Regions from separate parts of the Nonomuraea sp. NPDC050786 genome, predicted to be linked through region 2. Evidence: riboswitches for the same ligand, from Rfam matches in the RefSeq annotation. Region 2 holds a riboswitch; the other holds the start of a gene.

Region 1 (15,595 bases), on a different contig from region 2:
CGCACTCCACCGCCAGGCGGAACGTGAGCGCGTCCGACAGGTCGTCCCTGCCCATCTCGGCCACGACCTGCCGCAGGTCGCCGGGATCGGGCTTGGGCGGCACGTACGTGACGAACGCCCCGCCGTAGCGGCCACGGCGCACGTCGAGATAGCCGGCCTCCGACAGCGCGCGGATGGCCTCGCGCAGGGTGACCCTGCTGATGCCGAGCTGGACGGCCAGCTCGCGCTCGGGCGGCAGCTTGTCGCCGGGCGCGACCACGCCCAGCTTGATCGCCTGAAGCAGCCGTTCCACGGTCTCCTCGAAGGCGTTGCCGGCCCGCACCGGCCGTAACACCGTCATCAAACGCGCCGACTCGTCCAACGTGTCCTCAGGTCTTGACAAGAGATCCGGTCATACTTCTCAATGGTCTGACACTAGCCCAATCAGCGGGAGAGCGCCGCAGCCCAGATCGGAGCGGGATAGCGTGAGCGAAGGGTCGAGCACCGGGTTCCTTTCCGTCAGCGAGCTGCGCGACGAGGTGGCGGCCGGGCGCATCGACACCGTCCTCCTCGCGATCGCCGACATGCAGGGCAGGTTGCAGGGCAAGAGGCTGTCCGCCCGCTATTTCCTCGACGAGGTGCTGCACCACGGCTCCGAGGGCTGCAACTACCTGCTGGCCGTCGACGTGGACATGAACACCGTCTCCGGGTACGCGATGTCGTCCTGGGAGCGGGGCTACGGCGACTTCGTCATGAAGCCGGACCTGGCGACGTTGCGCCGGGTGCCGTGGCACGAGGGGACCGCGATGCTGATGGCGGACCTGGGCTGGGAGGGCGGCGGCGACGTGACCGCCTCGCCCCGGCAGATCCTGCGTAGGCAGCTCGCCCGCCTCGCCGAGCGCGGCCTGGCCGCGTACGTGGGCACCGAGCTGGAGTTCTGCGTGTACGAGGACACCTACGAGGACGCGTGGAGGCGCGGCTACCGCGACCTGTCCCCCGCCAACCTCTACAACGTCGACTACTCGCTCCTCGGCACGGCCCGCGTCGAGCCGCTGCTCAGGCGGATCAGGCGGAGCATGGAAGGCGCCGGCCTGTACGTCGAGTCCGCCAAGGGCGAATGCAACCTGGGCCAGCACGAGATCGCCTTCCGCTACGACGAGGCGCTCAGGACCTGCGACCACCACGTCATCTACAAGACCGGCGCCAAGGAGATCGCCGCCCAGGAGGGCAAGTCGATCACCTTCATGGCCAAGCCCAACCAGCGCGAGGGCAATTCCTGCCACATCCACATCTCACTGCGGAGCAGCGAGGGCGATCCGGTGATGGCGGGCGAGGGGCCGTACGGGCTCTCCCCGCTCGGCGCCCGCTTCGTCGCCGGGCAACTCGCCTGCCTGCGCGAGCTCACCCTCATGTACGCGCCCAACATCAACTCCTACAAGCGCTACGTCCCCGGCAGCTTCGCGCCCACGGCCGTCAAGTGGGGCGTGGACAACCGCACCTGCTCGCTGCGGCTGGTCGGCCACGGCCTGTCGCTGCGCGTCGAGAACCGGGTCCCGGGCGGCGACGTCAACCCGTACCTCGCGGTGTCCGCGCTGATCGCGGCCGGGCTGCACGGCATCGACAACGAGCTGCCGCTGGAGAGCGCGTACGAGGGCAACGCCTACGACTCCGGCGCCGAGACCGTCCCCCACACGCTGCGCGACGCGCTGGCGCTGTTCGAGGGGTCGAAGCTGGCGCGCGAGACGTTCGGCGAGGACGTGGTCGAGCACTACGCGAACAACGCGCGGGTGGAACTGGCGGCCTTCGACGCGGCGGTGACCGATTGGGAGCTTTTCCGTGGTTTCGAGCGGATGTGAATGGGGCGCATGAAGATCGTTAATCCGGCCACGGAGGACGTCGTGGCCGACGTCGAGCTGGCCGACGCCGCCGAGGTCGACCGGGCCGTGGAGCGTGCCAGGAAGGCGTACGAGGGCTGGCGGAAGGTGTCGCCGGGCGACCGGGCGCGGCTGCTGCGCAGGTTCGCGGAGCTGGTGGACGAGCACGGCGAGGAGCTGGCCCGCCTGGAGCTGGCCAACGCCGGCCACCCGATCGGCAACGCCCGCTGGGCGGCCGGCAACGTACGCGACGTGCTCCACTTCTACGCCGGCGCCCCCGAACGCGATCACGGCAGGCAGATCCCGGTGCCCGGCGGCGTGGACATCACCTTCCAGGAGCCGCTGGGCGTCGTCGGTGTCATCGTGCCGTGGAACTTCCCTATGATGATCATGTCCTGGGGCATGGCCCCAGCGCTCGCGGCCGGCAACACGGTGATCGTCAAACCGGCCGAGTGGACCCCGCTGACCGCGCTGAGGCTGGCCGAGCTGGCCCTCGCCGCGGGCCTCCCCGAGGGGGTGCTCCAGGTTCTGCCTGGGGCAGGGGAGGTGGCGGGTGCCCGCCTGGTGGAGCACCCCGGCGTGGCGAAGATCGTGTTCACCGGCTCGACCGAGGTGGGCAAGGAGATCGCCGCCAAGGCGGCGCGGCACGTCAAGCGGGTCACGCTGGAGCTGGGCGGCAAGTCCGCGAACATCGTCTTCGCGGACGCCGATCTCGAGAAGGCCGCGAGCACCGCGCCTTACGCCGTTTTCGACAACTCCGGCCAGGACTGCTGCGCCCGCTCCCGGCTCCTCGTCCAGGCCGAGGTGTACGACGCGTTCATGGAGCGCCTGGCGACGGCCGTACGCGGCGTCAAGGTCGGCGACCCGCTCGACGAGAGCACCGAGATGGGCCCGCTGATCAGCGCCGAACACCTCGACCGCGTGCGCGGCTTCGTCCGCGGCACCCCCTACCTGCAGGGCTCCTGCCCCGACGGCAAGGGCTACTGGTTCCCGCCGACCGTGCTGACGCCCGAGGTGACGGACCCGGCGTTCACCGAGGAGATCTTCGGGCCGGTCGTGTCGGTGGTGCGCTTCGAGGACGAGGCCGAGGCCGTACGGATCGCGAACGACACCCCCTACGGCCTGAGCGGCTCCATCTGGACCCGGGACGTCGGACGGGCGCTCCGCGTGGCCAGGGCGGTCGAGGCGGGCAACCTGTCGGTCAACTCGCACTCGTCGGTCCGCTACTGGACGCCGTTCGGCGGCTTCAAGCAGTCCGGGCTCGGCAGGGAACTCGGCCCCGACGCCCTGGCGGCGTTCACCGAGACCAAGAACGTCTTCATTTCATGGGAGTAGAACAAGTGCAGCGGTTGCAGGACAGGGTGGCCGTCATCACCGGCGCGGGCAGCGGCATCGGGCTGGCCACCGCGCGCAGGTTCGCCGAGGAGGGCGCCAAGGTCGTCTGCGTGGACATCGACGAGGAGGCGGGCGTCAAGGCGGCGAACGAGGTCGGCGGCCTCTTCGTCAAGGCCGACGTGACCAGCGAGGACGACGTCGTCCGGATGTTCAGTACGGCCTTCGACACCTACGGCAGCGTGGACATCGCCTTCAACAACGCGGGCATCTCGCCGCCCGACGACGACTCCATCCTGGAGACCGGCATCGACGCCTGGCGCCGGGTCCAGGAGGTGAACCTGACCAGCGTCTACCTCTGCTGCAAGCACGTCATCCCGTACATGCGGCGGCAGGGCAAGGGCTCGATCATCAACACCGCGTCCTTCGTGGCGGTCATGGGCTCGGCGACCTCGCAGATCTCGTACACGGCCTCCAAGGGCGGGGTGCTCGCGATGACGCGCGAGCTGGGCGTGCAGTTCGCCAGGGAGGGCATCAGGGTGAACGCGCTCTGCCCCGGGCCGGTGAACACGCCGCTGCTGCAGGAGCTGTTCGCCAAGGATCCGGAGCGGGCGCAGCGGCGGCTGGTGCACATCCCCATCGGGCGCTTCGCCGAGGCGTCGGAGATCGCGGCGGCGGTGGCCTTCCTGGCCAGCGACGACGCCTCGTTCATCACGGGCAGCGAGTTCCTGGTGGACGGCGGCATCTCCGGCGCGTACGTCACGCCGCTCTAGCTCTGGGGGTCCTGTGGGGGTCAGCGTGCAGCGTCCCGTCATCGGCATCACGTCGTACGTCGAGCCGGCCAACTTCACGGTCTGGGCGGACATGACCGTGGCGCTCCTGCCGTACATGTACGTGGAGCAGGTCGTACGCGCCGGCGGGCAGCCGGTCGTCCTGCCGCCGGCCGGCGCGCCCGCGCAGGTCGTGGGCCGCCTGGACGGGCTCGTCCTGGCCGGTGGCGGGGACATCGACCCGGCGAGGTACGGCGAGCCGCCCGGGGAGCACACCGGCTATATCCGTAAATTTCGTGATGAGGCGGAGTTTGCCGTGATCAGCGCGGCCCTCGACGCCGGCCTGCCGTACCTGGGCATCTGCCGCGGCCTCCAGGTGCTCAACGTCGCCCTCGGCGGCAGCCTCCACCAGCACCTGCCCGACGTGGTCGGGCACACGGACCACTCCCCCGCACCCGGCCGCTTCGGCCCGCTGCCCGTCACCGCCGTACCCGGCACCCGCGTGGCCAAGGCGCTGGGCACCGAGCCCGTGACGGTCCCCCACTACCACCACCAGGCCATCGACCGCCTCGCGCCCGCTCTCACGGTCAGCGCCAGGGCCGGCGACGGCACGATCGAGGCGGTCGAGCTGGACTCGGCGCCCTTCGCCGTGGCCGTGCAGTGGCACCCGGAGGCCGCCGAGGACTGCGCGCTCTTCGAGGCCCTCGTCGCGGCCTGCTGACCGCAGGACCCCTGGCAACCGGACAGAGGCTCGCGAGTGACCTGAACGCGACAACACCCCCATCACCGCACTAGGCTGACGGACATCACCGGCAAAACCGCGCGGGAGAGCACCCTGACAGCCGGTCAGGGTCCCTGAAGGAGCAAGCCCTCCCCGCAAACCTCTCAAGGCAAAGGACCGCGCGGTACGAGTGAGTCTTACTCGTAGGTGACCTCTGGAAAGCAGGCCTGCGCGGCCTCGCCGAAGGTGAAAGTCCGGCAAAACTCGGGCGAAGCTCTCAGGCATCCATGACAGAGGGGGAGGATGCTGGCATCCGACCCTGTCCAGAGGTGCGACAAATGTCCCGACCCACACCGCTAAGAGACGTTCACGAGAGCCTCGGCGCCACCCTCACCGACTTCGCCGGGTGGCTCATGCCGCTCCGGTACGGGAGCGAGTCCGCGGAGCACAACGCCGTCCGGCAGGCGGCCGGGCTGTTCGACCTCTCGCACATGGGCGAGATCTTCCTGACCGGGCCGCAGGCAGGCGAGGCCCTCGACTACGCGCTGGTCGGTCACCTGTCGGCGCTGGCGCCCGGGCGGGCCAGGTACACCATGATCGTGAACGAGCGCGGCGGGGTGCTCGACGACCTCATCGTCTACCGGCTGGGCGACGAGGAGTTCATGGTCGTGGCAAACGCCTCGAACTACGAAAAAGTCGGAAATGAGCTGAAAGAGCGGTCGAAGGCGTACGACGTGGTGGTCGAGGACCGCTCGGACCAGTACGCGCTGATCGCCGTACAGGGGCCCCGAGCCCAGGAGATCCTCGCCACGCTCACCGACGCCGACCTCGACGGCCTCAAGTACTACGCGGGCCTGCCCGGCCTGGTCGACGGGCGGCAGGCGCTCATCGCCCGCACCGGCTACACCGGCGAGGACGGGTTCGAGCTGTTCGTCGCCAACCAGGACGCGGTGCCGCTCTGGCACGCGCTCATGGCGGCGGGCGAGCCCCACGGGCTCAAGCCGGCCGGCCTGTCCGCCCGCGACACGCTCAGGCTCGAGGCGGGCATGCCGCTGTACGGCAACGAACTCGGCGTCGGACTGACCCCGTTCGACGCGGGGCTGGGCAAGGTGGTGAAATTCGACAAGCCGGGCGACTTCGTCGGCAGGTCGGCGCTCGAGGCGGTCAAGGACGACACGCCGCGGCGCCGTCTCGTCGGCCTGGTCGCACGGGGACGCCGGGTGCCGCGCCACGGCTACCCGGTCACCAAGGACGGCGCCGTCGTCGGCGAGGTCACCAGCGGTGCGCCCTCCCAGACCCTGGGCAGGCCCATCGCGATGGCCTACGTGGACGCGAGCGCCGAATCAGGCCTGGCCGTGGACATCCGGGGCAGCCAAGAACCTATGGACCTGGTTGAGCTGCCCTTCTACAGGAGGAACAAGTGAGCAAGATCCCTGACGACCTGAGCTACACCAAGGAGCACGAGTGGGTGGCGGGCCTCGACGACGGCATCACCGTGACCGTCGGCATCACGGCCTTCGCCGCCGACTCGCTTGGTGACGTCGTCTTCGTGCAGCTCCCCGACGTCGGCTCCACCGTCGAGGCGGGCGACTCGGTCGGCGAGGTGGAGTCCACCAAGTCGGTGAACGAGATCTACACCCCCGTCGGCGGTGAGATCGTCGAGGTGAACCAGGTCGTCGTGGACGACCCCAGCCTGGTCAACAGCGACCCGTACGGCGATGGCTGGATGTTCCGGGTGCGCGTCGAGGGCGAGCCCGAGGACGTGCTCACCGCCGAGGAGTACACAGCACTCACCTCAGGCGAGTCCTGACCTGTTCGCCGGGGCCCGCTCCGGGCCCCGGCACCGCATGAAAGGCAGCGCTCATCAATGGCGATCAGCGTCTTCGACCTCTTCAAGATCGGCATCGGCCCGTCGAGCTCCCACACGGGAGGCCCGATGGCGGCCGCGCACAAGTTCGCCCGCGGGCTGCACGAGGACGGCCTGCTCCCGCAGGTCGCGCGGGTCGAGGCCATCCTGTACGGCTCGCTCGGCCTTACCGGCAAGGGCCACGGCAGCGACAAGGCGGTCCTGCTCGGCCTCTCCGGCGAGAAGCCCGAGCTGGTGGACGTCGACTCCATCGACGGCCGGCTGGCCGCGATGCGCGAGTCGGGCACGGTCAAGCTGTACGGGACGCACGAGATCCCCTTCGTCGTGGGTGAGCACCTCGTCTTCGAACGCAAGATCTCGCTCCCCGAACACCCGAACGGCATGCGCTTCACCGCATACCAGGCCGACGGCGAGAAGCTGAGGGAGAAGGTCTACTTCTCGGTCGGCGGCGGCTTCGTCGTGGACGAGAAGGCCACCGGCGCCGACCGCATCAAGCCGGACGACACCGTCCTGCCCTACCCCTTCACCACCGGCGAGGAGCTGCTCAAGCACTGCTCCAACACGGGCCTGTCCATCTCGGCCCTCATGCTCGAGAACGAGAAGGCGTTCGGCCGCACCGAGGAGGAGATCCGCGCGGGCCTGCTGCGGCTCTGGCAGGTCATGTCGGAGTGCGTGCAGCGCGGCATCTCCAAGGAGGGCGTCCTGCCCGGCGGCCTCAAGGTCAAGCGCCGCGCCAACCAGCTCCACCGCCGCCTGCAGTCCGAGCCGGCCGAGAAGGACCCACTGCAGGCCATGGACTGGGTGACGCTCTTCGCACTGGCGGTCAACGAGGAGAACGCCGCCGGCGGCCGCATCGTCACCGCCCCCACCAACGGCGCCGCCGGCATCATCCCGGCCGTCCTGACGTACTACACCCGCTTCGTGCCGCGCGCGGACGAGGAGGGCGTCGTGCGCTTCCTGCTGACGGCGGGCGCGATCGGCGTGCTCTTCAAGGAGAACGCCTCGATCTCGGGCGCCGAGGTGGGCTGCCAGGGCGAGGTCGGCTCGGCCTGCTCGATGGCCTCTGCCGCCCTCACGGAGGTCCTCGGGGGCACACCCGAGCAGGTGGAGAACGCCGCCGAGATCGGCATCGAGCACAACCTGGGCCTGACCTGCGACCCGATCGGCGGCCTGGTCCAGATCCCGTGCATCGAGCGGAACGCGGTGGCCTCCAACAAGGCCATCACGGCCGCCCGGATCGCACTGCGCGGCGACGGCCGCCACTTCGTGGCCCTGGACAAGGCCATCAAGACGATGCGGGACACGGGCCGGGACATGCTGGACAAGTACAAGGAGACATCGCGCGGCGGCCTCGCCGTCAACGTGATCGAGTGCTGACGGTCAGCGGCTGCGGGGACCGTGGATCTTACCGGGATCTCTGAGGATGTCATGGCAAGCAGATAACGTGAGAGCATGACGTCGCATCGCCACAACGAGGTCGTCACCATCCCTCGTGACGAATACGAGGCACTGAAAGCCGAGGTCCGGCGGCTGCGTCGGGAAGTAGTGCGACAGCAGGCCATGCGCGCCATCATGGACAACGCGGCCGACCCGGGCAACGTGCGAACGTTCACCCGCGACGAGCTGGACTCCGAGCGGGGCATCGTTGCAGCTGAATCTCGTCAGCGACGACTTCACCACCTGGTACACGAGCACATTGCATGAAGGCGTCGATGGTGATCACTATCCAAGTAGTCCGCCCCAACCTCTGATTGCCCACATAGGAGGCTCTCAACTGTGCGGACCATCTGAATGGATAAGACCATCGAGACGATGCGGGACACGGGCCGGGACATACTGGACACGTACAAGGAGACGTCACCCGGTGGCGTCGCGGCCAACGCGCTGAAGTGCCGAATTACGGCCATTTAGACAAATAGCAGACCGACTAGAACGGCAGCATCGATTTTCGGAAAACGTCGGTCGACGGCCCTAGGCTATCTACATGCCAAATTCCGATCCCACCCCCGAAGAGCTGGCCCGATTCGTGCGTCAGGCACGATCAATGACTGAGGTCCTAGCCTTGCTAGGGCTGAAGAACTCCGGTGGTCGGCGGGCAAGTCTGGGCCGCAAAATAGCCGCGCTGGGCATCGACACCAGTCATTTCCGCCGCACATCGCGAAGCAAATACACCCTCGAGATATTGTCAGCCGCCACAGCGGCGTCGACAAGTGTCTACGAGGTTCTCGACCGTCTCGGCCTTCCACGCAGCGGTGGCGCACATTCACCTATCAGCCGCCGGATCAAGACGTTTGGCATTGATATTTCGCACTTTTCGCACGTCCCCGGGCATCGGTCGAGTCCGCCACTCGAGCAGTTCGAGCGCGGTCCCGGCAAAGGTCCGCTACCAGCTCCGGTCTTTCGGCATCGCTGAGCCCACCGGCTTCCAGCGTCTTCGCTTGGACGAGAACGAGGTCAGATCTGCGGCGAAAGAGTCTCGATCGGTTGCCTCGATGATGCGCCGTCTGGGCCTGCCTGTCAGCGAAACGAATCGGCGGCGTCTCCTTCGCTGCATCGCACGCTACGACATCGACACCACCCACTTCGAACGCGAGATCACCAGCTCGATAATGAGCAAGCCACACAGAGATCCAACCACTGTTCTCGTGCAGCGCCCTCTCCAGGCGAGCCGCACTCCAGGCGCAGTGCTGCGACATGCTCTGGGTGAAATCGGTGTGCCTGGGCGTTGCGCCAACTGCGGGATCGGAGAAACCTGGCAAGAGAAGCCGTTGACACTGGAGGTGGATCACATCAACGGCAATCCGCTCGACAACCGGCGAGAGAACCTCAGACTGCTGTGCCCGAACTGCCACTCGCAAACAGCGACGTTCGCCGGACGAAACAGGGGCCGATCCAGTGCATAAGTGCGGGCGGGGGGACTCGAACCCCCACGGTGTCTCCACCAACAAGACCTAAACCTGCCGCGTATGCCATTTCGCCACGCCCGCAAGGACCGCTGAAGCGATCCTGACACAGTTTAGCGCCCCGAATGAGGATGAGGGGCGTCTGTGCCGCGGGCGGTCGCCTTTACTGCACGGGCCCTCTGCGGAGGGCCCGTCAGCAGGGGATCAGCTCAGGCCGAGCTTCTTCTTCAACCCCGCCACGTGCCCCGTGGCCTTCACGTTGTAGAGCGCCTGCTCCACCTTCCCGTCCGCGTCGATGACGAACGTCGAGCGGATGACCCCCACGACCTCCTTGCCGTAGAGCTTCTTCGTGCCGTAGGCCCCGTACGCCTGGTGCACGGCCAGCTCGGGATCGGACAGCAGCGGGAAGGTCAGGGCGTCGCGCTCGGCGAACTTGACCAGCTTCGCCGGCTTGTCCTTCGACACGCCGAGGACCACGAAACCCTCGGCGGCGAGCTGGTCGAGGCTGTCGCGGAAGTCGCAGGCCTGCTTGGTGCAGCCGGGCGTCATCGCGGCGGGGTAGAAATAGAGGATCACCCGCTTGCCGCGGTAGGCGTCAAGGGAGACAGTGGTGCCGTCGGCGGCGGGTAGCGTGAACTCGGGCGCGGCGTCGCCGGGCGCGAGCTTGGTTTCGGTCAATGTGCCCTCCTGAGTTCCTTCCCGCCAACTTACCGGCCTGGCCGCCGTGCCGTACGGCGTGCCGACCTGACAGACTGATCACGACCAGAACGGACGGAGCTCGCACGGCACGCGGAGCGGGCGCGGCCCCGCGTACGGTCGAGAGGAGAGAGATGGCTGACACCGATCCCGACGAGCTGGAGCGGCGGATCGCGCGGACGCGCGCGGAGTTGGCGCATACGGTTGACGCCATTGCCGACCGGGTGAGCCCCAAGCGGGTCGCCGAGCGCACGGTGGCCGACGTCAAGACCCGGGCCACGAACTTCGTGGTCTCCGTGGGCGACGCGCTGGGTGTGACGCCGCGGCCGGCCGCGTACGGCGACGACACCGACCAGGTGTGGGAGGAGGAGCGGCCCGACCTGTCACCGGTGCTGATCGGGGTCGGGGCCGTGCTGGTCGTGGGGGCGGCCATCGTGCTCTGGCGCCGCCGCAAGCGCCGCTGAGCCCGGGGGCCGGGTGTTCAGAGGAAGGTCCGGCCCTCGCCCCGGTACGTGGGGACCGACTCCACCAGGGTCTCGCCGTCGATGAGGTGGAGCGTGTCGAAACGCTCGCACATCTCGCCCGCCTTGGCGTGCCTGAACCACACCCTGTCCCCGATCCGCAAGTCCTCGGCCGCCTGGCCGAGCAGCGGGGTCTGCACCTCGCCCGCCCCCTCGTCGGGCGCGTAGCGGAGCCCGGCCGGCAGGTACGGCTGGGGCAGGCGGCTCGGCCCCGGAGCGCCGGAGGCCAGGTAGCCGCCGCCGAGCACGGTCACCGTGTCCGGGGCCGGGCGGCGGACCACCGGCAGGGCGAACAGCGCGGCCGGGCGCCCGGTGAAGCGGCGGTAGAAGTCGAACAGCCTCGGATGGAAGAAGCCCGATCCGGCCGCCACCTCCGTGATCGCCTTCTCGCGCACCGTGCGCTCGACCGAGCCGGTGCCGCCGCCGTTGACGAACTCCAGGTCGGCGACCTGGCGGACGGCGTTCACGATGCGGCCGCGCCTGAAGATGAGGTCCCTGGCGGAGCGGGCCTGCATGATGCGGATGGCGCGGGTGTAGGCGGCGTTCGCGGGCGGGGCGTCGCCGACTCCGGCGATCTGTGCCTCGTACGCCATGAGCCCCACCAGCCTGAACCCGGGGCGCTTGGCGACGGCGGCGGCCAGGTCGGCGGCCTCCTCCGGCTCGCGGATGGGCGAACGGAGAGCCCCCGCCCGAAATTTCCCACCGAAGGCGACATATCCCGCGTCGATATCGATACATATCCGGATCTCGGCCCGTGAGCGCACCCTCGCCACGGCCCCCTCGATGAAGTCCAGGTGGGCGAGCGAGTCGATGGTCACGGTGACGTGCCCGGCCGCGTCGGCGTTCCCGGCCAGCTCGGCCAGCGCGTGCCGGTCGGCCGTCGGGTACGCCACCAGGAGGTCGGTGAAGCCCTGGGAGGCGAGCCACAGGGCCTCGGGGAGCGTGAAGGCCATGATGCCCTGGAAGCCGTCCATGGCCAGGATGCGTTCGAGCACGGGACGGCTGCGCACGGACTTGCTCGCCACCCGGATCGGCTTGCCCGCGGCCCGCCGCACCAGGTCCGCCGCGTTGGCCCGCATCGCCCCAAGATCGAGGATCGCGAGCGGTGGTTCGAGGACCGCTGTGGCGCGGTCGTAGCGCTGGCGGTCGTCCATATGAGCAGCCTAACGGCATATCCGGCAAGTGAATATGAGTGCCGTTCACATTGCCGTCTGTCCCCGTAATGTTCGGGCAAACGGACGGCGAGGGCGCGGTTCCGGCCCCGCGGCACCCATGTACGTCTGTCGTTGTGATGACCACGCTTCAGCAGACAGCGCCCGGCGCCGCCGCCGTCACGACGCGGCAGACCGGGCTGCGCAGGGCGAGAAGGGCGCTCAGGCCGGCACGTACCCTCCCTGGAGCCTTCGTCGCGCTCGCGCTGGCCGCCGGGTTGGGGGCGACGGCGGCCGAGGTGGTGTCGGGGCTGCTCGGTCACCCGCTCGGCTGGGTACCCGTGGACGAGCTCGTGGACCTCGCAGGCAAGACCGCCTGGCCGGAGCTGTCCACCGCCGCCCTGGTCACGGTGGGGGCGGGCATGCTGATGCTGCTGCTGGCGCTCGTACCGGGCCGCTCCGGGCTGGTGCCGGTGGAGACGTCGGACCCGCTGATCGTCATCGGCATCACCCGCTCGGGCCTGCGCCGCACGCTACGCGCGGCCGCCCAGCAGGTGGCGGGGGTGAAGAAGGCCCGGGTACGGCTGCGCCGCCGCACCATCGAGGTCACCATCGTGACGGAGTCGGAGAGCTCGGGCGCCATGCTCAGGCAGATCGGCACCGCGGTGGGCGACCGGCTGGCGGGCGTGGGGACGCTGGGCACGGGCGAGGTCGTGGTCCGGCTACGCAGGAAGGGACGGTAGATGCGGCAGTACACGGGCAATCGCACAGGCCTGGCCGTCGTGGGCGGGACGCTGCTGAGCCTGGGCGTCTACGCCTGGCTGCGCGGCCACGACAGCTTCTTCGACCTGCCGCCCACCGCGAAGATCCTCCCCGTCCAGGCCCGCAAGGTGCTCGACGAGCCCTGGACCCTGTGGTCGCTGGCCCTGAGCCTGATGCTGCTGGCCCTGGTCTCGCTCCGCTGGCTGCTGCTCAGCCTCGGCTGGGGTCGGCGGCGCGTGCCGAACGGCACGGGCACCGCCATGCTGTTCGTCGGGCTGAAGAACGTGGAAGGACTGGGTAGGGCGCACGTGCGTGTCGGCGAGGACGGCCTGCGTATCGGCCTCACCTGTCCGTCGTCGGCGGATGTGGGCGCGGTGGTGGGCAAGCTGGATCAGGAGATCGTCGGCAGGATCCGCCGCGAGGTCCGCAACGACGACGCGGGCACGGTCGTCCGCCTGCACGTCCGCCGCTAGCTCTGCGACTGCCTAGCCGATCCTGGTCGGCAAGGGGTCAGGCCGGCGCCGATGAGCTGGGCCTGCTTCTGGCGGAGACCTCAGGCTCCTCAGCGGGGGCAGGGTCGCGCGGTGCTTCCTCTTCACCGCGCGACCCGGCTTCGCGATCATGATCCGCCATCACGATCTCCCTTTACTCGCCCGCAAGAGGGGCGCTCCCAGGAATCATGGTGCCCAAAGCACCGTAAGACCGGCGTAAGACCCGGGCCTGCCCCGCGTCATGTAAGACCTGGGTCGTAGTCGCACTTCCACCTCCAGGCGGAACAAGGGTCAGGTGGAGGTACATATCGTGAGGGTGTGTTCGGCAGGGTACGGGCGTGGTCGAGGCGCCATGAGAAGCCGGCGGCAGCCCTCCGGGTGATGCCGCTCGCCACGCTGTGCGCGATCCTGGCGATCCCGTACGCGAGCATGGAGGCGCCGACGAGCAGCACGCACCTCGACGTGGCCGGATATCTGGCCCTGTCGGCGGCGCTGCTGCTGCCGCTGATGTGGCGCGACCGCGCGATCGCCTCGTTCGCCGTCGTCTCGCTGGTCAGCTTCGGCCAGTGGGTGGCGCACGTCGATCCGCTGCCCGCCAACCTCGCGGTGCTCGTCGCGCTCTGGGCCGTGGCCTACCGGTGCTCGTTCCGCTGGGCGCTGGCCGCGTGCCTGGTGGCGGAGCTGGGGGTGTTCCTGGCGCTGGTCAACTGGGACACTCCGACGTTCGGCATGTTCTCCAGCGGCTCGATCTTCGTGGTGACGATCTGGCTGACCGGCCTGTACGCCAACACGCGCAGGCGCTACCTCGAAGGGCTGGAGGAGCGCGCCGAACGGGCCGAACGCGAGCGCGACCAGCAGGCCAGGATGGCCGCGGCGGCCGAGCGCGCCAGGATCGCCAGGGAGCTGCACGACGTCGTGGCCCACAATGTCAGCGTGATGGTGGTGCAGGCCGACGGCGCCGGCTACGCCCTCGACAGCGACCCCGAGCAGGCCCGCCTGGCCGTCAAGGCGATCTCCAAGACGGGCCGCGCGGCCCTCGCCGAGATGCGCAGGCTGGTCGGCGTCCTGCGCGAGGACGAGGCGGCGATCATCGACTACACCCCGCAGCCCGGCCTCGGACAGCTCGACGAGCTGGTACGCGGCTCGGCCGTGCCCGCCCGGCTGGAGGTCTCCGGGGTGCCACGCGAGCTGCCCGAGGGCCAGCAGCTCGCGGTCTACCGCATCGTCCAGGAGGCGCTCACGAACGCGCTCAAACACGGCGGCCCCGGCGTGCGGGCGGTCGTGGAGATCGACTACGGCGGCCCCGAGCTGGTCGTGCGCGTGACCGACGACGGCAGGGGCGCGGCGGCGCCCAGGAGCCCCGACGGCCACGGACTGATCGGCATGCGCGAGCGGGTCGGCATGTACGGCGGCGCCATCTCGACGGGTCCCCGCCCGAGCGGCGGCTTCGAGGTGCTGGCCCGGCTGCCCATGGTCAACGCGGCGTAGAGGAGGCGGCAGGGTGATTCGTGTGATGCTCGTCGACGACCAGGAGTTGCTGCGGGCCGGGTTCAGGATGGTGCTGGCGGCCCAGCCGGACATCGAGGTGGTGGCGGAGGCCGGGGACGGGCTCTCGGCGCTGGAGAAGCTCGAGACCACCGAGGTGGACGTCGTGCTCATGGACGTGCGCATGCCGAACATGGACGGCGTCGAGGCCACCAGGCGCGTCAACGGCCCGAAGGTGCTGATCCTGACCACCTTCGACCTCGACGAGTACGCGTTCGCCGCGGTCAAGGCGGGTGCGGCCGGGTTCCTGCTGAAGGACGTGCCACCGGCCGACCTGGTCAGCGCGATCAGGGTCGTGCACGCGGGCGACGCCGTGGTGTCGCCGAGCACCTTGCGGCGGATGCTGGACAGGTTCGCCGCGCAGCTCCCGACGGACGGGCCGGTGCCGGGGGCCGACCTGACGCCGCGCGAGCGGGAGGTGCTGCTCATGGTGGCCCGCGGCCTGTCCAACGCCGAGATCGCGAGCGGCCTGGAGGTGGCGGAGGCGACGGTGAAGACGCATTTGGGGCGGGTGCTGGCCAAGCTGGGGCTGCGGGACCGGGCCCAGGTGGTGGTGTACGCGTACGAGGCCGGGCTGATCGTGCCGTCGCATCGACCGAAAGTCTGACCGGGGTCATCCAGAGGCCTACACAAAGTCCATCCGTAGGGCCCATAAATCCTGAACTTTCCACTTCTAGCGTGATGCGCATGAATGTGACGCTCACCCAAGCCCCGCCCGCGGTGGTGGCCAGAGATCTCACCAAGGTGTACGGCCAGGGCGACGCCCGGGTGCACGCCCTCCGCGCGGTGGACGTGTCCTTCGCCACGGGCGCGTTCACCGCCATCATGGGCCCGTCGGGCTCGGGCAAGTCCACGCTGATGCACTGCCTGGCCGGGCTGGACACCGCCACGTCGGGCACCGTGCACATCGGCGACGTGGAGCTCACCGGGCTGAGCGACCGGCAGCTCACGCTGCTGCGGCGCGAGCGGATCGGATTCGTCTT
Region 2 (15,595 bases):
CCTGCGACGGGGAACGACATGGTGGGCGCGTGGAAGCCGTAGTCGATGAGCCGCTTGGCCACGTCGTCCACGGTGACCCCGGTCTCCTTGGTGATCTGCCGCAGGTCGATGATGCACTCGTGGGCCACCAGCCCGCCGCGGCCGGTGTAGAGCACGGGGTAGTGCGGGGCGAGCCGCCTGGCCAGGTAGTTCGCCGACAGGATGGCCTGCTCGGTGGCCGCCGTGAGCCCTTCCGAGCCCATCATCCTGACGTACGCCCACGAGATCGGCAGGATCCCCGCCGACCCGTACGGCGCCGCCGAGACGGGGCCGACCGGCGTGCCGTTGTGCAGGGGGTGACCGGGCAGGTAGGCCGCCAGGTGGCCGCGTACCGCGACGGGACCGACGCCGGGACCGCCGCCCCCGTGCGGGATGCAGAACGTCTTGTGCAGGTTGAGGTGGGACACGTCGGCCCCGAACTCGCCCGGCTTGGCCAGCCCGACGAGCGCGTTGAGATTGGCCCCGTCCACGTACACCTGGCCGCCGGCCTCGTGCACCTTGGCGCAGACCTCGGTGATCGACTCCTCGTACACACCGTGCGTCGAGGGATACGTGACCATGATCGCGGCCAGCCGGTCGCGGTGCTTGTCGATCTTGGCGTCGAGGTCGGCCAGGTCGATGTTGCCGTCGGAGTCGCAGGCCACGACCACGACCCGCATGCCCGCCATGACGGCGCTGGCCGCGTTGGTGCCGTGGGCGGAGGACGGGATGAGGCAGACGTCGCGACCGTCCTGGCCGCCCGCGCGGTGGTAGGCGCGGATGGCCAGCAGCCCGGCGAACTCGCCCTGCGAGCCCGCGTTCGGCTGGATGGAGACGCGGTCGTAGCCGGTCACCTCGGCCAGCCACTCCTCCAGCGTCCCGATCAGCTCCTGGTAGCCCGCGACCTGGTCGTCAGGCGCGTACGGGTGGATCCCGGCGAACTCGGGCCAGGTGATCGGCTCCATCTCGGTGGTCGCGTTCAGCTTCATCGTGCAGGAGCCGAGCGGGATCATCGAGCGGTCGAGCGCGATGTCCTTGTCCTCCAGCTTGCGCAGGTAGCGCAGCATCGCGGTCTCGGAGCGGTGGCTGTGGAAGACCGGGTGGGTCAGGTACGCCGACTCGCGCAGCAGCGAGGCGGGCAGCGCGTCGGAGTCGAGATCCGCGGCGGCGCGGTCGATCCCGAACGCGGCCCACACCTTGGCCAGCTCGGCGGCCCCGGTCTTCTCGTCGCAGGAGATGGAGACGAGGTCCTCGCCGGCCTGCCAGAGGTTGACGCCCCGCTCGGCGGCGGCGGCGACCACGGCGGCGGCCCCACCGGGAACGCGAACCAGCACGGTGTCGAAGAACTCCCCGTGCACGACCTCCAGCCCCGCCTCGCGCAGCCCGTCGGCGAGGGCCACGGCGTGCCGGTGGACCCGGTGGGCGATCCGGCGCAGCCCCTCGGGGCCGTGGTAGACGGCGTACATGCCGGCGATGACGGCGAGCAGGACCTGCGCGGTGCAGATGTTGCTGGTGGCCTTCTCGCGGCGGATGTGCTGCTCGCGGGTCTGCAGGGCCAGCCGGTACGCGGGGTCGCCGTCGGCGTCCACCGACACGCCGACGAGCCGCCCGGGGAGCTGGCGCTGCAGGCCCTCGCGTACGGACATGTACGCGGCGTGCGGCCCGCCGAACCCGAACGGCACGCCGAACCGCTGAGAGGACCCGATCGCGATGTCGGCGCCGAGCTCGCCGGGGGCGGCCACGAGCGTCAGGGCCAGCAGGTCGGCGGCGGCCACGACGAGCGCGCCCGCCTCGTGCGCGGCGGCGGCCACGGCGCGGAAGTCGCGCAGCCGGCCGGACGCGCCCGGGTACTGCACCAGCAGGCCGAAGCATTCGGGCAGCTCGCCGTCGAGGGAGTGCTCCACCAGCTCGATGCCGAGGGGCTCGGCGCGGGTGGCGAGCACGGCCTTGGTCTGCGGCAGCGCGTCGGCGTCGACCACGAACACGTTGCTCTTGGACCTGCCCGCGCGGCGGGCCAGCGTCATCGCCTCGGCGGCGGCCGTGGCCTCGTCGAGGAGGGAGGCGCCCGCGACGGGCAGGCCGGTCAGGTCGGTGACGACGGTCTGGAAGTTCAGCAGCGCCTCGAGGCGGCCCTGCGAGATCTCCGGCTGGTACGGGGTGTAGGCGGTGTACCAGCCCGGGTTCTCCAGCAGGTTGCGGCGGATGACCGCGGGCGTGATCGTGTCGTGGTAGCCCAGGCCGATCATCGAGGTGAGCACGCGGTTGCGCCCGGCCAGGGCGCGCAGTTCGGCGATGGCCTCGGCCTCCCCGACGGCGGCGGGCAGCTTGAGCCGGTCCTTGGCCCTGATGGCCTCGGGGACGGCCACCGCCACCAGGTCAGCCACGGACTCGAAGCCCACGGCCTCGAGCATGCGCTGCTGCTCGGCCTCCGACGGGCCGATGTGCCTGGACGAGAACGGCGGAGCTGACAGGTCGGTCATGGAAAGTGCCTCCCGAGGCTTGGAGACCGGCGCCAGGGCGCGGGCGAGTGCCGGATCTCCCCCTCTGTCAGCGCGGCGGGACCGCGACCTGAGAGCTTCACCCCGGTAAGGGGCTTGCACCGTCGGTGAGACGCGCCTGGCGGGTGCGCCTGCTTTCCAGAGTTGCCTCGCCCGAGCGGTACGGGGTGCCTGAGAGATTCCGGGGAGGGTTGCTCCTTCGGCGCCCGGGGACCCGTGGGCCCAGGGACTCTCCCGCACGGGGTCGTCAGCCTTGCTTAGGTTACAACCCTATCCGTTACGGGAGAATTTCCACGACACGGGGCAATGTGAACTTTCCGGCCTATTTCCCGGGCCCGCCACAAGCGGCGGCGGGCCGGTCAGGCAACGGGGCGCGCGGTCAGCTCATGCGCCGGGCGCGGCGGCGGCGGGCCAGTTCGTCAGCGGGGTGGTCGGCCGGGACGGTGTCCTCGACCGCCGCTCGTTCCCCCGGCAGCTCCGCGAGGGAGCCCTCGACCTCGCGCCAGACCCGGCCGAGCGCGATGCCGAACACGCCCTGGCCGCCCTGGAGCAGGTCGATCACCTCGTCGGCCGAGGTGCACTCGTAGACGCTGACGCCGTCGCTCATCAGCGTGATCTGCGCGAGGTCGGCCACCCCGCGGTCACGCAGGTGCTGCACGGCCGTACGGATCTGCTGGAGCGACACCCCGGTGTCGAGGAGCCGCTTGACGACTTTGAGCACCAGGATGTCGCGGAAGCTGTAGAGCCGCTGGGAGCCGGAGCCCTGCGCGGCTCTTATCGTGGGCTCCACGAGGCCCGTGCGCGCCCAGTAGTCGAGCTGCCTGTAGGTGATGCCGGCCGCCGCGCAGGCCGTCGGCCCGCGATATCCGATGTCCGCCGGCAGCGCCGTGGGCTGCTCGTCGAAGAGCAGACCCTGCTCCCCGGCACGCTGCCGCGCGCTCTCGCGCCGCACCGGATCTTCCTGGCCGGCCGTCTTTCCCTCGCCGCTGCTGACCGCCACGCGGACCTCCGGCTTTCTCTCATCCCGTGGTCTGATCTGGGGGTTCGTAAAGGGCGACCACGGGTTTCACTTGCACCGTAGGACCGTGACCATGCTCAGTCAACGATCCGGCTCGGCGCGTCGTGAAGCGTAAATGCACCGAAATACCTACCCCGCCCTGCCGAAGTCTTCGGGCGTGATCGTGTCAAGGAACTCCCTGAACTTCTCCACCTCGTCTTCCTGGTCGTCCGGGATGATGACACCGGCCTCCTGGACGACCTCCTCGCTCGCGAAGATGCGCGCCCCGGTGCGCAGGGCGAGCGCGATCGAGTCGGACGGGCGCGCGCTCACCTCCACGCCGTTGGAGAACACCAGGTCGGCGAAGAAGATGCCGTCGCGCAAGGCGACGATGTTGACCGCTCGCAGGCCTACACCCAGAGCGCTCAGCACGTCTCGGAAGAGGTCGTGGGTGAGCGGCCGCGGCGGGGGCTCCTCCGCTTGGGCCAGGGCGATGGCTGTCGCCTCGGTCATGCCAATCCATATAGGAAGGAACCGCTCCCCGTGTGCCTCCTTGAGCAAGACGATCGGCTGATTTGTGGGCATTTCTACTCGAACGCCCACGACCTCCATCTGCAACACGGGCTGCTCCGTATTCCTGACCGGTCACCCGGCACAGCTATTTGGCTCGTCGCTTCTGCTGACTGGCTACTGCAATTCAACGTAACACCCGGCGGGCCTGAAGTGCGCCTCCACCTCCCAGCCCGAGGCCCCCTCAGCGCCCCAGGACCGACCGGATCCCCGACCGCACAAGGGATGCGTGCAAATCGAGCAGAAGGGTGGAAAGCTCCCTCGCGACCTCGTCGGCCTCCCCGATGGCGCCGGGTGCCCGCCGCTTGAGTATGGGGGCGACGCTCTGCTCGACCAGGCCGCACTCGCGCTCGGCCGCCGCCTTGACGGCGCGCAGGTGGCGGGCGTGCAGGCCGAAACGGGCCAGGGAGCCGACGGTGCGGGCCACGTTGAGCGCCTCCTCGTCGTAGCGCCTGGCCACCGGGGCGAGCAGCCCGTAGTCCTCCAGCTCGGTGAGCGCCTCCTCGTCGATCCCGGCGGCCTCGAGCAGCTCGGCCCGGCTGAGCCGGACCTCCTGCTTCTCCTGCACGGCGCGCGGGCGGCCGAAGCTCTCCGCCATCCTGTCCTTGATCACCCGCAGCGGCAGGTAGTGGTCGCGCTGCTCGGTGAGGATGAAGCGGAGCTGCTCCACGTGCAGGTGGGTGAACTTGCGGTAGCCGGACGGGCTGCGCTCGGGCTCGATCAGCCCCTCACCCTCCAAGAACCGGATCTTGGAGATCGTCACATCGGGGAACTCGCCCTGCAGCAGCGCGAGCACCTCCCCGATGCTCATGTGCGAGCGGGCCGCCTGCGCGCTCATGCGGCCTCCCTCGGCGGCCCCATGAGCTCACATGAGGCTGTGCTTGTCGGTCGCTCGCTTCGCTCGCTCATGTGCCGGCGGTGGTCCTCATCAGGAAGAGGAGGCGGAACTTGCCGATCTGCACCTCGTCTCCGGAGTGCAGGGGGACCTCCTCGATGCGCTCCCTGTTGACGTAGGTGCCGTTGAGGCTGCCCACGTCACGCACGGAGAACTGGCCGCCGCGGTGCCGGTAGAACTCGACGTGGCGGCGGGAGACCGTGATGTCGTCGAGGAAGATGTCGCTCTCCGGATGACGCCCGGTCGTGGTGAGGTCCTTGTCGAGCCGGAAACGGCTCCCCTGGTTGGGGCCCCTGGTCACCGTGAGCAACGCCGTGCCGGGCGGCAGCTGTTCGACGAGCGCCCGCTCAGCCAGGAGCATGTCGCCTGTCTCAGCCTCGTACGCCTCGATTCCCGCGATGGAGATCGTCGATGTGGTGTCCCCGGAGACCTCGGGTCTGGTCAGCGGTGACCCACAACGGGAACAGAAACGGGCATCCTCGGGGTTGGCGTGCCCGCACTGCGTGCAGTAGACGCTCGGCATCGATCGGCTCGGCCTCCTACCGCGAAGACGCGGCGACGGTGCTCATGGGCGCGCCTCGCTTCGCTTTTTCAAGTTTGCGAATGCCGCAACATACGCTGATCAGCGGCAAAGGTCAAGGCGGGGCACTGGACTGTTGGTTTGGACGCAGACAAAGTTACCGCCGCCCCCGCCCCGTGGTCCATGCCGCCGCGCGTTTCTACATTACGATCTTGCGGCACTCTGTGCGCACATCGAAAGGCGTATTCGGGGACCGACTGTGCGCAACGGGCGACCGCACCCGGCATCTCACCACCTCCGTCACCCTCCGTGAGCGCTGGTCCACGGCACCGCTCAACCGGCGGCCTGCTCGACGATGCGGGCCCACCGCTCCAGGAGCGCCTGGGCGCTGTCCATGTCGTTCGCCTCGGCCCACAGGTCGGTGACGGGCTCGGCGGCGGCCGGCAGCACCAGCACCCAGCTCCCGTCCGGGTGGGCCAGGCGGACGCCGTCGGTGGTGTCGATGCGGCCGCCGTCCTGCTCGGCCTCGGCCGCCTCGATGACCGAGCGCATGACGGCGCCCTTGGCCGCCCACGGGGTGGGCACGGTGCGCTTGAGCATCTTCACCTCGGGGATCCGGGCGTCGATCTGGCTGAGCGACAGGCGGGTCCGCGCCACCAGGCCGAGCATGCGCATGAACGCGGCCAGCCCGTCGATGGCCGGGCTGAACTCCGGCACGACGAAGCCGCCGCGCCCGTCGGCGGCGAAGATCATGTCGGGGCCGGCGGCGGCCGAGGTGAGGGCGTCGAGCGCGGTGGAGGTCCACTGCACCTCCACGCCGTGGAAGCGGCAGACCTGCTCGGCGACCCTGGTCGTGGTGACCGGCAGCGCCACCTGGCCGCCCCTGCGCTCGGCGGCGACGAGGTCGAGCACGACGAGCAGGGCGCGTTCCTCGTTGATGAGGTGCCCCATCTCGTCCACCAGCGCGATGCGCTCCCCGACCGGGTCGAACCGGACCCCGAACGCCGCCCGCGACGAGCTGACCAGTTCCGACAGGCGCTGCAGGTCGCGGCGGCGCTCGGCGAGCGTCTCGGTGGGCGAGACGTCGTCGAGGCGGGCGTTGACGGTGAGCACCTCGACGCCGACCCGGCCGAGCAGCGTGGGCAGCACCAGCGAGGACGTGCCGCCGGCGCAGTCCACGACGACCTTCATGTCCCTGACGTCGCCCACGTCGACGTGGCGCAGCAGCTCGTGGGTGTAGTCCTCGACGGCCCTGGCCGGGTAGGTGAGCGAGGCGATCTCGCCGGGGAAGGCGCGGCGGTACTCCTGACGGGAGACGACCCGCTCCAGCTTGCGCTGGGCGGCCGGGGGCAGGTCGGCGCCGCGGCCGTCCATGATCACGATGTCCACGCTCTGCGGGTCGCCCGGCGTGGTGCGCAGCGCGATGCCCCCCGCGGCCGACTCCCGCGCCGTGTGGAAGCGGGCGACGGGCAGCGGGGCGGCCTCGAGGTCCAGTACGTTGATCGCGCCCGCGGTGAGCGCGCCGATGACCGCCCGCTTCAGCGCCCTGGCGGCCAGGGAGCAGTCGCGGGAGGTGACGACGTACTCGCCCTTCTTCAGGGTGGTGGCGTACGCGCTGGCCAGGCGGACGCAGAGCTCGGCGGTGATCTCGACGTTGACCAGGCCGCTGACGCCCCTGGGGCCGAACAGGTTGCGCTGGCCGCGCGACTCCCAGATGACGCTGGTGTTGACGACCGCGCCGGCCTCGATGGTCTTGAACGGGTAGACCTTGACGCCGCTGGAGACGTACGCCTCGGCCTCGATGACGCACTCGTCGCCGATGACGGCGTTCTCCTCGATGCGGGCGCCGGCCATGATGTCGGTGCTCTTGCCGATGACGCAGCCGCGCAGGTGGGCGCCGGGGCCGAGGTAGACGTTGTCGTGGACGACCGCGCGGTGCACGATGGCGCCCTCGCGGACGACGGCGTTGTTGCCGAGCACGGTGTATTCGCGCAGTTCGGCGCCGGCCTCGACCTTGGCGTAGTCGCCGACGAGCAGCGGGCCCTTGAGCACGGCGTCGGGGTCCACGGAGGCCGAGTCGGCGACCCAGACGCCCGGTGAGAGCTCGAAGCCGCCGATGTCCAGGTCGACCTTGCCCGACAGGGCGTCGGCCTGGGCCTTGAGATAGCTGTCGTGGGTGCCGACGTCCTCCCAGTAGCCGTCGGCCACGTAGCCGTAGATGGCGGCGCCGCGGTCGAGGAGGGCGGGAAAGACGTCGGAGGACCAGTCGACGGGCTCGCCGGGGGCCACCGCGTCGAGCACCTCGGGCTCCATGACGTAGATGCCGGTGTTGACGGTGTCGGAGAAGACCTGGCCCCAGGTGGGCTTCTCGAGGAAGCGCTGAACGCGCCCCTCGTCGTCCACGATGATGATCCCGAACTCGAGGGGGTTCGGGACGCGCTTCAGGCCGATTGTGACAAGCGCCGAATTTTCACGATGAAATCGGATCATGTCCGATAAATCGATATCAGTCAGGGCGTCGCCGGAGATGACCAGGAAGCGGTCGTCGCGGAGGCGGTCGGCGGCGTTCTTGACGCTGCCCGCCGTGCCGAGGGGCACGTCCTCCGTCGCGTACTCGAGGCTCATGCCCAGCTCGTCGCCGTCGCCGAAGTAGTTGCGCACCAGGGCGGCCAGGAACTGGAGCGTGACCACCGTCTCGGTGACGCCGTGCCGCTTGAGCAGGCGCAGCACGTGCTCCATGATCGGGCGGTTGACCACAGGAAGCAGTGGTTTGGGCTGGTTGGCGGTCATGGGACGCAGCCGCGTGCCCTCTCCCCCTGCCATGACGACCGCCTTCACCCGATCACTCCTTTTTGGCCGAGGTTACGAGTTGGAGCACCTGTACCACATACAGCACGCCCGACCACCAGTACAGGCCCGTTCCCCATAGCGCGAACGCCCACCCGACAATTCGGGCTATATCGGCATACCACCCCGTGTGGGAGGCAAGGAAGAGCAGGGGGAAGGCGTACATGAGGTTGAACATGGCGGCCTTGCCGAGGAAATGCACCTGAAGTGCCTTGTAGCCATGTTTGCGAAGTACGGGGATGAAACTTCCGACGAAGAGCTCGCGCCCCAGGATGATCAGCACCAGCCACCACGGGATGACCTCACGCAGCAGCAGGCCGACGATGGTGGCGAAGACGTAGAGCTTGTCGGCCGCGGGGTCTATGATCCGGCCGAGCCTGCTGGTCTGGTTGAACGCCCGAGCGATCTTCCCGTCGAGCCAGTCGGTGAACCCGGCCACCGCGAGAATCCCGATGGCCCACCCGTCGGCCTTGGGTCCGAGAACCAGCCAGAGGAACACGGGGACGCCCAGGAGGCGCAGGAAGCTCAGGACGTTGGGAACCGTCCAGATTCGGTCCTCGGCGGAAGTTTCGCTCACGGAGCAGACCCTACTGCGTGGAACTCCGACACAGCGGCCCCGCATAGGCCCACCTGTTCACGCCCACCCCGGCGCGGCATGCGGCCCCCTCGCCGAAGGTCAGCTGCCCCTCCCCCAGCGTGACCGCCCTTCCCTCAGATGACCATCCCTGTGCCGAAGGCGACCACCCCTGTGCCGAAGGTGGGGCCCCGTGCCGAAGGTGGGGCCCTGTGCCGAAGGTGGGGCCCTGTGCCGAAGGTGGGGCCCTGTGCCGAAGGTGGCGGCCCTCCGGGCGCCGGGTCGGCGAGACGCCCGACGGCGCGGACCGGCGCAACGTGCACGGCGGCGCGCCCATCCACGCGGCGCATAGCGGCCGATGGGCGCACCACGAGGGGCCCGCGCCCCACCGAAGCCAACCGGGCGCGTAGGAATCACGTGGCGAACGCCGCCGAAGCCGACCGGGGCGCGTAGGAATCACGTGGCGAACGCCGCCGAAGCCGACCGGGGCGCGTAGGAATCACGTGGCGAGCGCAGTCGAGTCCGGCCGGGCGGGCGGGTGGTGGTCAGGTGCGGAGGAAGGCGTGGGTGCGGCCCAGTTCCACGAAACCCAGCTTGGCGTAGAAGTCCTTCGGCCAGTCGGAGGCGTCGGCCACCAGGAAGATCAGCTCGGCCTCCGCCGCCTGGGCGAGCAGTGCCGTCATCAAGGCGCGCGCATAGCCCTTGCCCCGATGCCGCTCGCCCGTGAAGACGCTCTCGATCTGGGCGACGGCACCGTGCACGTACAGGTCGGCCCTGGCGGCGATCTCGCCGTCCGGAGCGCGTACCCCCCAGAAGCTCACTGCGTCGGCGCCGCGCAGCCGGACCTCCACCCGCCGGGCGAGCCGGTCGACCGCCTCCTCCAGTGCCTGGGGCAGCATCATCCGCCAGTCACGCCGCACCATGGGCAGCAGCTCCGCCAGCGAGAGCCGCTCAGCCGCGGGCAAGCCGGGCAAACCGGGTGGCAGCTCACCGCGGAAGGCCATGATCAGGTTGGTCTCCTGCTCGTAGCCCGCAGCGGCGAACGCCGGCGCGAGAGCGGTCCCGAGCCGGTCGTCGTCCACGCACACCAGCCGGTGATCCCGCTCCTCGAGCACCTCGTCCGCCGCCCGCAGCAGCCTCGAGGCCGCCTCCAGCGCAGCACCCGGCGCCTCCGGCGCGGAATCGGGCGCGCTCAGCGCAGCGGCTCTGCCGGACGACTCCCGTGCAGCACCGCCGGGCACCCCCAGCACACCACTGCCGGACGGAGCGAGCGCACCGCCAGACGACTCAGGGAAGCCGGGGCCGACGATCAGCTTGTTGTCGTCGTACGAGCCGGGAAAACGGTCGTCCAGCACCGCGAACCCGCCCGGCACCGTCACCACCCTGGGCGCCTTGCGGCGGGCGAAGGCGTGCTGGAAGTTCACCGCGCGAACGTGGTCCCCCCGTGCCGAGGCCGACCCGTGCAGCGGAAGATCAGCCGGCATCGCGGACGGCCCGCAGGAAGTCACGGATGAGGGCCGAGTCCTTCACCCCGGGCGAGGTCTCGACGCCGCTGGACACGTCGACCCCCCACGGGCCGGCGGCCGCGATCGCCTCCGTCACGTTCGCGGGCGTGAGACCTCCGGCCAGCAGCCACTGGCCGGAGGGGCGGCCGCGGACGGCCGCCCAGTCCCACGGCAGGCCGGAGCCGGCGTGCGGCGCGTCCACGAGGAGCAGGTCCTCGTCGTAGGCCCCGCACCGCAGGTCGGCCTCCGCGTCGACGGCCCTGATCAGCCGGAGGCCGAGGTCCTTGAGTGCGGTGAAGTCGCCGTGCGGGTGCCTGCCGTGGAGCTGGATGGCCCGCACCCCGGACGCCAGCGCCGCCGCCCGCACCGTCTCCGGGTCCTCACCGCGGAACACCCCGACGCTCAGCACGTGGGCGGGCACCGCCGCGGCCAGCTCCGCCGCTCGCTCGGGAGTGATCCTGCGGGGGCTCCGGGTCATGACGAACCCGATCGCGTCCGCGCCCGCCTCGACGGCGGTGGCCACGTGCTCGGGCTCGCTCAACCCGCAGATCTTCACATACACCACACCCCTGACCCTAGCGGCGGCGGGAGGCTGCCGGTGACCATGCCCAGACGAGTACGGCGACGATCAGCCCGAACAGCAGCACCCCGTTGGGCAGGTGCGCCCCGAGCCAGAGCCAGGTGAAGTGCTGGGCGAGCCCCACGACGAACAGCGCGACGCTGGCCAGCGCGGGCCAGCCCGCCCCGCGGCCGGGGCGCCAGACGAGGACGGCCAGGACGATCTGGACGAGAGCCACGAGGTGGACGACCATGCCGGCCATGACGTGCGTCTCGATCATGGAGTCGGACTCCACGGCCTGGCCGGCGAACGAGGCGGCGACGAGCAGCGCGGCGGCCTGGGCGGTGGCGGCGACGCGCAGGCCGTAGAGCAGTCCCGGGGAGGTCCGGCCGGCCGTCTTGGGGGGCTGGACCATGGTTTCCCGCATGGTGATCAGAGGTCCTTCCTGGAGAGGGAGCGAGTTGAAGGACCCATGTTCGGGGTGGAGATCGCGGGTGGTCGTCAGCCTGCGGGATGACCCGGGTCCGCCGCCGGGCGGACCCGGGCACCGTCCAGGAGAGCGGACGCGGGCACCGTCCAGGAGAGCGGACGCGGGCACCGTCCAGGAGAGCGGACGCGGGCACCGCTCAGGAGGGCGGGCGCGGACGGCGTACCGGGCGGAAGGAGGCGTCGACCAGCCCCGTACGGTGGGCCACGACCGCGGCCTGGATGCGGTTGCGCAGCCCCAGCTTGTCCATGGCGGCCGCGATGTGGGTCTTGACCGTCGTCACCCCCACGTGCAGCTCGTCCGCGATCTCCGCGTTGGACAGCCCGGTGCCGACGAGGGCGAGCACCTCGAGCTCGCGTTCGGTCAGCCCGGCGGGCGGGGGCGCCGCGGCCTGCTCCTCGGCCGACAGGAACCGCTCCACGACCCGCCGCAGCACGGACGGCGCCAGGAGCTGCTCTCCCGTGGCCGCCCGGCGGACGGCGTCCACCATGCGTTCGGGCTCGTCGTCCTTGACCAGGAAGCCGACCGCGCCGGCCCGCAGCGCGGCGTAGACGTCGGCGTCCTCGGCGAACGTGGTCAGCACCACGATCCGGGTGCCCGGCCGGGCGGCGAGCACGCGCTTGATCGCCTCCAGCCCGTCCACCCTGGGCATGCGCAGGTCCATGAGGATCACGTCGGGCACGTGGCGCTCGGCCAGGCGCACCGCCTCGGCGCCGTCCTCGGCCTCGCCCACGACCTCCATGTCACCCGCGGCCTGCAGCAGCATCCGCACGCCTGCGCGTACGAGCGCCTGATCGTCGGCCACCAGCACCCGGATCACGCGGCGCTCCTCGACGGCAGGCTGGCGGCCAGCAGCCAGCCGCCCTCGCCGTCCGGCCCGGCGCTGAGCGTGCCGCCGAGGGTACGGACGCGTTCGCGCATGCCGGCCAGGCCGCGCCCGGACGAGGGCAGGCGTTCGACGGCGCTGGGCGGGCGGCCGTTGCGGATCTGCACCGACAGCCCTTGCTCCGACGGGGCGACGGTGACGCGGACCCGGGTGCCGGGGCCGGCGTGTTTGAGCACGTTGGTAAGTCCTTCCTGGACGATGCGGGCGGCGGAGGCCCGGGCGATGAGCGGAGCCTGGTCGGTGGCGGGGTCGAGCTCGAGGTCGACGACGAGTCCGGCGGCGGCCATGCGTTCGGCGGATTCGCGGACCACGTCGGAGGGGTTGGCCAGCAGGTGGGGCTGGCGTTCGGGGTCGCGCAGCAGGTCGAGCAGGTCGCGCAGGTCCTGCAGCACCTGGTGGCCCGTCTCGCGGATGTCGGTGAGGGCGTCGGCGACGGGACCGTCGGGCGCGGTGAAGCGGGCGGCGGAGGCCCGCAGCACCATCGCCCCCACGTGGTGGGCCACGATGTCGTGCACGTCGCGGGCGATGCGCTCGCGCTCGGCGAGCTGGTCGGCACGCACCTGGGCGACGGCCGCCCGGGCGGACTCCTCGGCGCGCAGCCGCTCCGCGGCGGCGGCGGCCCGCCGCATCCCAAGGTAGCGGCCGATCGCGATGGGCGTGGCCACCAGCGTCATGAGGGTCCCGACGCGGAGCCCGGTGATCTCGGTGGCCGGGCCGACGATGGCGATCGCGGTCAGCATGCAGCCCGCGAAGTACGCGACCACCATCCAGGCCCAGGAGCTGACGCGCATCGCGAACACGCCGATCGCGATCAGCGTGAGGATCACGCAGGTGGTGACGGCGTCGTTCAGGTAGGTGTCGGTGACGACGAGGAGGACGCCCTGCGCCAGGAACACCAGCCCGGGCAGCCGCCTGGCGACGCCCAGTGACAGGCCGCCGACCACGGCGAGCAGCCCGACCATCCAGACGGGCTGGCTGCCCGAGTCCCAGCTGGTCCAGGTGCTGAGCACGGTGATCGCCACCCCGCCGGCCGCCAGCAGGGCGTCCGGCGTGACGTCCCGCTCCTCCAGCCGCCCCGCGGAGCTGCGCAGGTAGGCCCCGAGCAGGACGGGGAGGACGGGCAGGAAGACCGAGTACATCCAGGAGTTCGTGGTGAACGCGATGCCGGGATCGGCCAGGTTGACCGCTGTCGCCGCGATCGTGGCGGCGACCGCGACCGCGACGGCCCGCCACCCGGATCGGTACGCCGCCGCTCCGAGCGCCACGCAGACGAGCATCTGTGCCGTGTTGGCGGTGAACGAGCCGAGCTGGTCGGTCAGGATCAGGAACCCGGCCAGGTAGAGGGTGACCGGCACCGGCCAGCGCCGGACGAACCCCATGGGCAGGCCCACCAGGAGCGCCATCGGGATGTTCATCTCGGCGGGCAGGTATTCGGTGTCGCCGGCATGTGCCGTCGTCAACAGATCCAGGCCCACGCCCGAGGCCGCAAGCAGGACATCCAGCGGCAAACCACGCCAACGCATGCCCCTCACGCTATCCGTACAGCCTGGCGAGCTGATCCTCCGCGCGGAGGACCCCGCCTCCTCCATCTGGCCGGAGGTCCGCCCCGACGAGGGAGCGCCCAGGGCCGGTACCGGCTCTAACTTTCGGGCATGCCCAACGACACCGCACTTTTCCTCGGCCAGTTCCTGCGCACCCCCGCCACGATCGGTGCGGTCGCGCCCAGCTCCCGGCGGCTCGCGTCGGCCGTCTGCGCGCCCATCCCCGAGCGCGGCGAGCCCACGGTGGTGGAGCTCGGTCCCGGCACCGGCCCGTTCACGGCGGAGATCCAGCAGCGGCTGGGCGGGCGCGGCCACCACCTGGCCGTGGAGGTCAACGAGCCGATGGCGCGGCTGCTGGCGGCCCGCTTCCCGGCCGTGGACGTGGTGCACGCCGACGCGGCCCGGCTGGGCGAGCTGCTCGGCGAGCGCGGGCTGCCGCACGCGGACGTGGTGGTGAGCGGGCTGCCGTGGGCGGCGTTCCCGCAGAGGTTGCAGCACTCGCTGCTGGACGCGGTGACGTCGGCGATGAGCCCGGGGGCGGCGTTCACGACGTTCTCCTACATTCACGCCATCCCGCTGAGCTCGGCCCGGCGTTTCCGCGCGCTGCTGGCCGAGCGGTTCGAGGAGGTCGTGCCGGGACGTACGGTGTGGCGCAACGCTCCTCCGGCCTTCGTCTTCCATGCGCGCAGGCCGCGGCCTTAAAGTGAGGGGAGGCGGCCATGGTGCGCGCAGGCCGGGGTGAGCCTCTGCCTCGTCCCCGGAGCAACGTTCTCGGCCTCGGTGAACAGGCCCTCGACATCCGCGCGACCACAGGCCGCCCCGTCCTCCCCCCGCTACCCCATGCCCGGGGAAGCACACCCGCGACTTACCCGAACGACGGGGGCCGCTTCTCGCGCACCGCGCGCACGGCCTCGGCCACGTCCGGTCCGGTGAATCCGAGGAACTCCATGGCCAGGGAGGCGTCGAAGGCCGGTCCGGCCAGGCGCAGCCAGTTGTTGAGCGAGTATTTGGTCAGTCTGATCGCCTCCTGGGCGCCAGAGGCGAGCCTGACCGCGATCTCCATGGCCTTGTCGTGCACCTGGTCGTCGTCCACGCAGAGGCTGACCAGGCCCATCCGCTCGGCCTGCTCGCCCGTGACGGGCTCGCAGAGCAGCAGGTGGTATTTCGCCTTGGCCAAACCGCACAGCAGCGGCCACACGATCGCCGCGTGGTCGCCCGCGGCGACGCCGAGCCTGGTGTGCCCGTCGATGATCCGCGCGGTGCGGCCCGCGACGGAGATGTCGGCCAGCAGCGCCACGGCCAGGCCGGCCCCGACCGCCGGGCCCTGGATGGCCGAGACGATCGGTTTGGAGCAGTTGAGCACGTTGTAGACGATGTCGCGGGCCTCGGCGAACACGCGCAGCCTGGTCGCGTGGTCGCGGGTCATCTCCTCGATCATGGACAGGTCGCCGCCGGCCGAGAACGCCTGGCCCTCTCCCCTGACGACCACGGCCCTGACGCCGTCGTCCCGGTCGGCGTCGCGCCAGATCTCGCCCAGCTCGCGGTGGGCGGTCGCGTCGACGGCGTTGAGCCTGGACGGCTCGCTGATCGTGACCCGCAGCACGCCGTCGGCCGGGGTGTCGATCTTGAGCTTGGTGTACGTCAAAAGGACCCCCCAGCGTCAGAACGACTCCCGCAGCCGCTCGGCGACGTATTCGC

Evidence for each region. A riboswitch is a leader RNA that binds a small molecule or an ion and turns the genes downstream of it on or off. The one in region 2 is predicted to bind glycine.
Region 1: linked by a shared signal. The riboswitch ahead of gcvT (glycine cleavage system aminomethyltransferase GcvT) and the one ahead of gcvP (aminomethyl-transferring glycine dehydrogenase) in region 2 are both predicted to bind glycine.

The regions. Positions count from the first base shown of each region.
Region 1 covers NZ_JBFAHJ010000042.1:56,873-72,467, reverse strand. The annotation lists gene AB0H84_RS47655 (FCD domain-containing protein) at 1-340, opposite strand, end outside; gene AB0H84_RS47650 (glutamine synthetase family protein) at 465-1,835, shown strand; gene AB0H84_RS47645 (aldehyde dehydrogenase family protein) at 1,845-3,188, shown strand; gene AB0H84_RS47640 (3-oxoacyl-ACP reductase) at 3,179-3,958, shown strand; gene AB0H84_RS47635 (gamma-glutamyl-gamma-aminobutyrate hydrolase family protein) at 3,984-4,676, shown strand; glycine riboswitch at 4,769-4,866, shown strand; glycine riboswitch at 4,881-4,980, shown strand; gene gcvT (glycine cleavage system aminomethyltransferase GcvT) at 5,015-6,100, shown strand; gene gcvH (glycine cleavage system protein GcvH) at 6,097-6,486, shown strand; gene AB0H84_RS47620 (L-serine ammonia-lyase) at 6,544-7,920, shown strand; gene AB0H84_RS47615 (hypothetical protein) at 7,996-8,247, shown strand; gene AB0H84_RS47610 (HNH endonuclease signature motif containing protein) at 8,982-9,446, shown strand; tRNA gene AB0H84_RS47605 (tRNA-Leu) at 9,448-9,530, opposite strand; gene bcp (thioredoxin-dependent thiol peroxidase) at 9,651-10,124, opposite strand; gene AB0H84_RS47595 (DUF3618 domain-containing protein) at 10,277-10,606, shown strand; gene AB0H84_RS47590 (amino acid deaminase/aldolase) at 10,624-11,817, opposite strand; gene AB0H84_RS47585 (DUF6286 domain-containing protein) at 11,955-12,557, shown strand; gene AB0H84_RS47580 (hypothetical protein) at 12,558-13,049, shown strand; gene AB0H84_RS47575 (histidine kinase) at 13,386-14,555, shown strand; gene AB0H84_RS47570 (response regulator transcription factor) at 14,569-15,219, shown strand; gene AB0H84_RS47565 (ABC transporter ATP-binding protein) at 15,300-15,595, shown strand, end outside.
Region 2 covers NZ_JBFAHJ010000038.1:88,171-103,765, reverse strand. The annotation lists gene gcvP (aminomethyl-transferring glycine dehydrogenase) at 1-2,498, opposite strand, end outside; glycine riboswitch at 2,665-2,763, opposite strand; gene AB0H84_RS45510 (MerR family transcriptional regulator) at 2,896-3,516, opposite strand; gene AB0H84_RS45505 (bifunctional nuclease family protein) at 3,664-4,134, opposite strand; gene AB0H84_RS45500 (MerR family transcriptional regulator) at 4,268-4,921, opposite strand; gene AB0H84_RS45495 (FHA domain-containing protein) at 4,989-5,501, opposite strand; gene AB0H84_RS45490 (mannose-1-phosphate guanyltransferase) at 5,832-8,336, opposite strand; gene AB0H84_RS45485 (CDP-alcohol phosphatidyltransferase family protein) at 8,341-8,922, opposite strand; gene AB0H84_RS45480 (GNAT family N-acetyltransferase) at 9,465-10,343, opposite strand; gene AB0H84_RS45475 (phosphoribosylanthranilate isomerase) at 10,393-10,989, opposite strand; gene AB0H84_RS45470 (hypothetical protein) at 11,000-11,410, opposite strand; gene AB0H84_RS45465 (response regulator transcription factor) at 11,610-12,290, opposite strand; gene AB0H84_RS45460 (histidine kinase) at 12,287-13,879, opposite strand; gene AB0H84_RS45455 (methyltransferase domain-containing protein) at 14,009-14,599, shown strand; gene AB0H84_RS45450 (enoyl-CoA hydratase/isomerase family protein) at 14,763-15,542, opposite strand; gene AB0H84_RS45445 (alpha/beta hydrolase) at 15,558-15,595, opposite strand, start outside.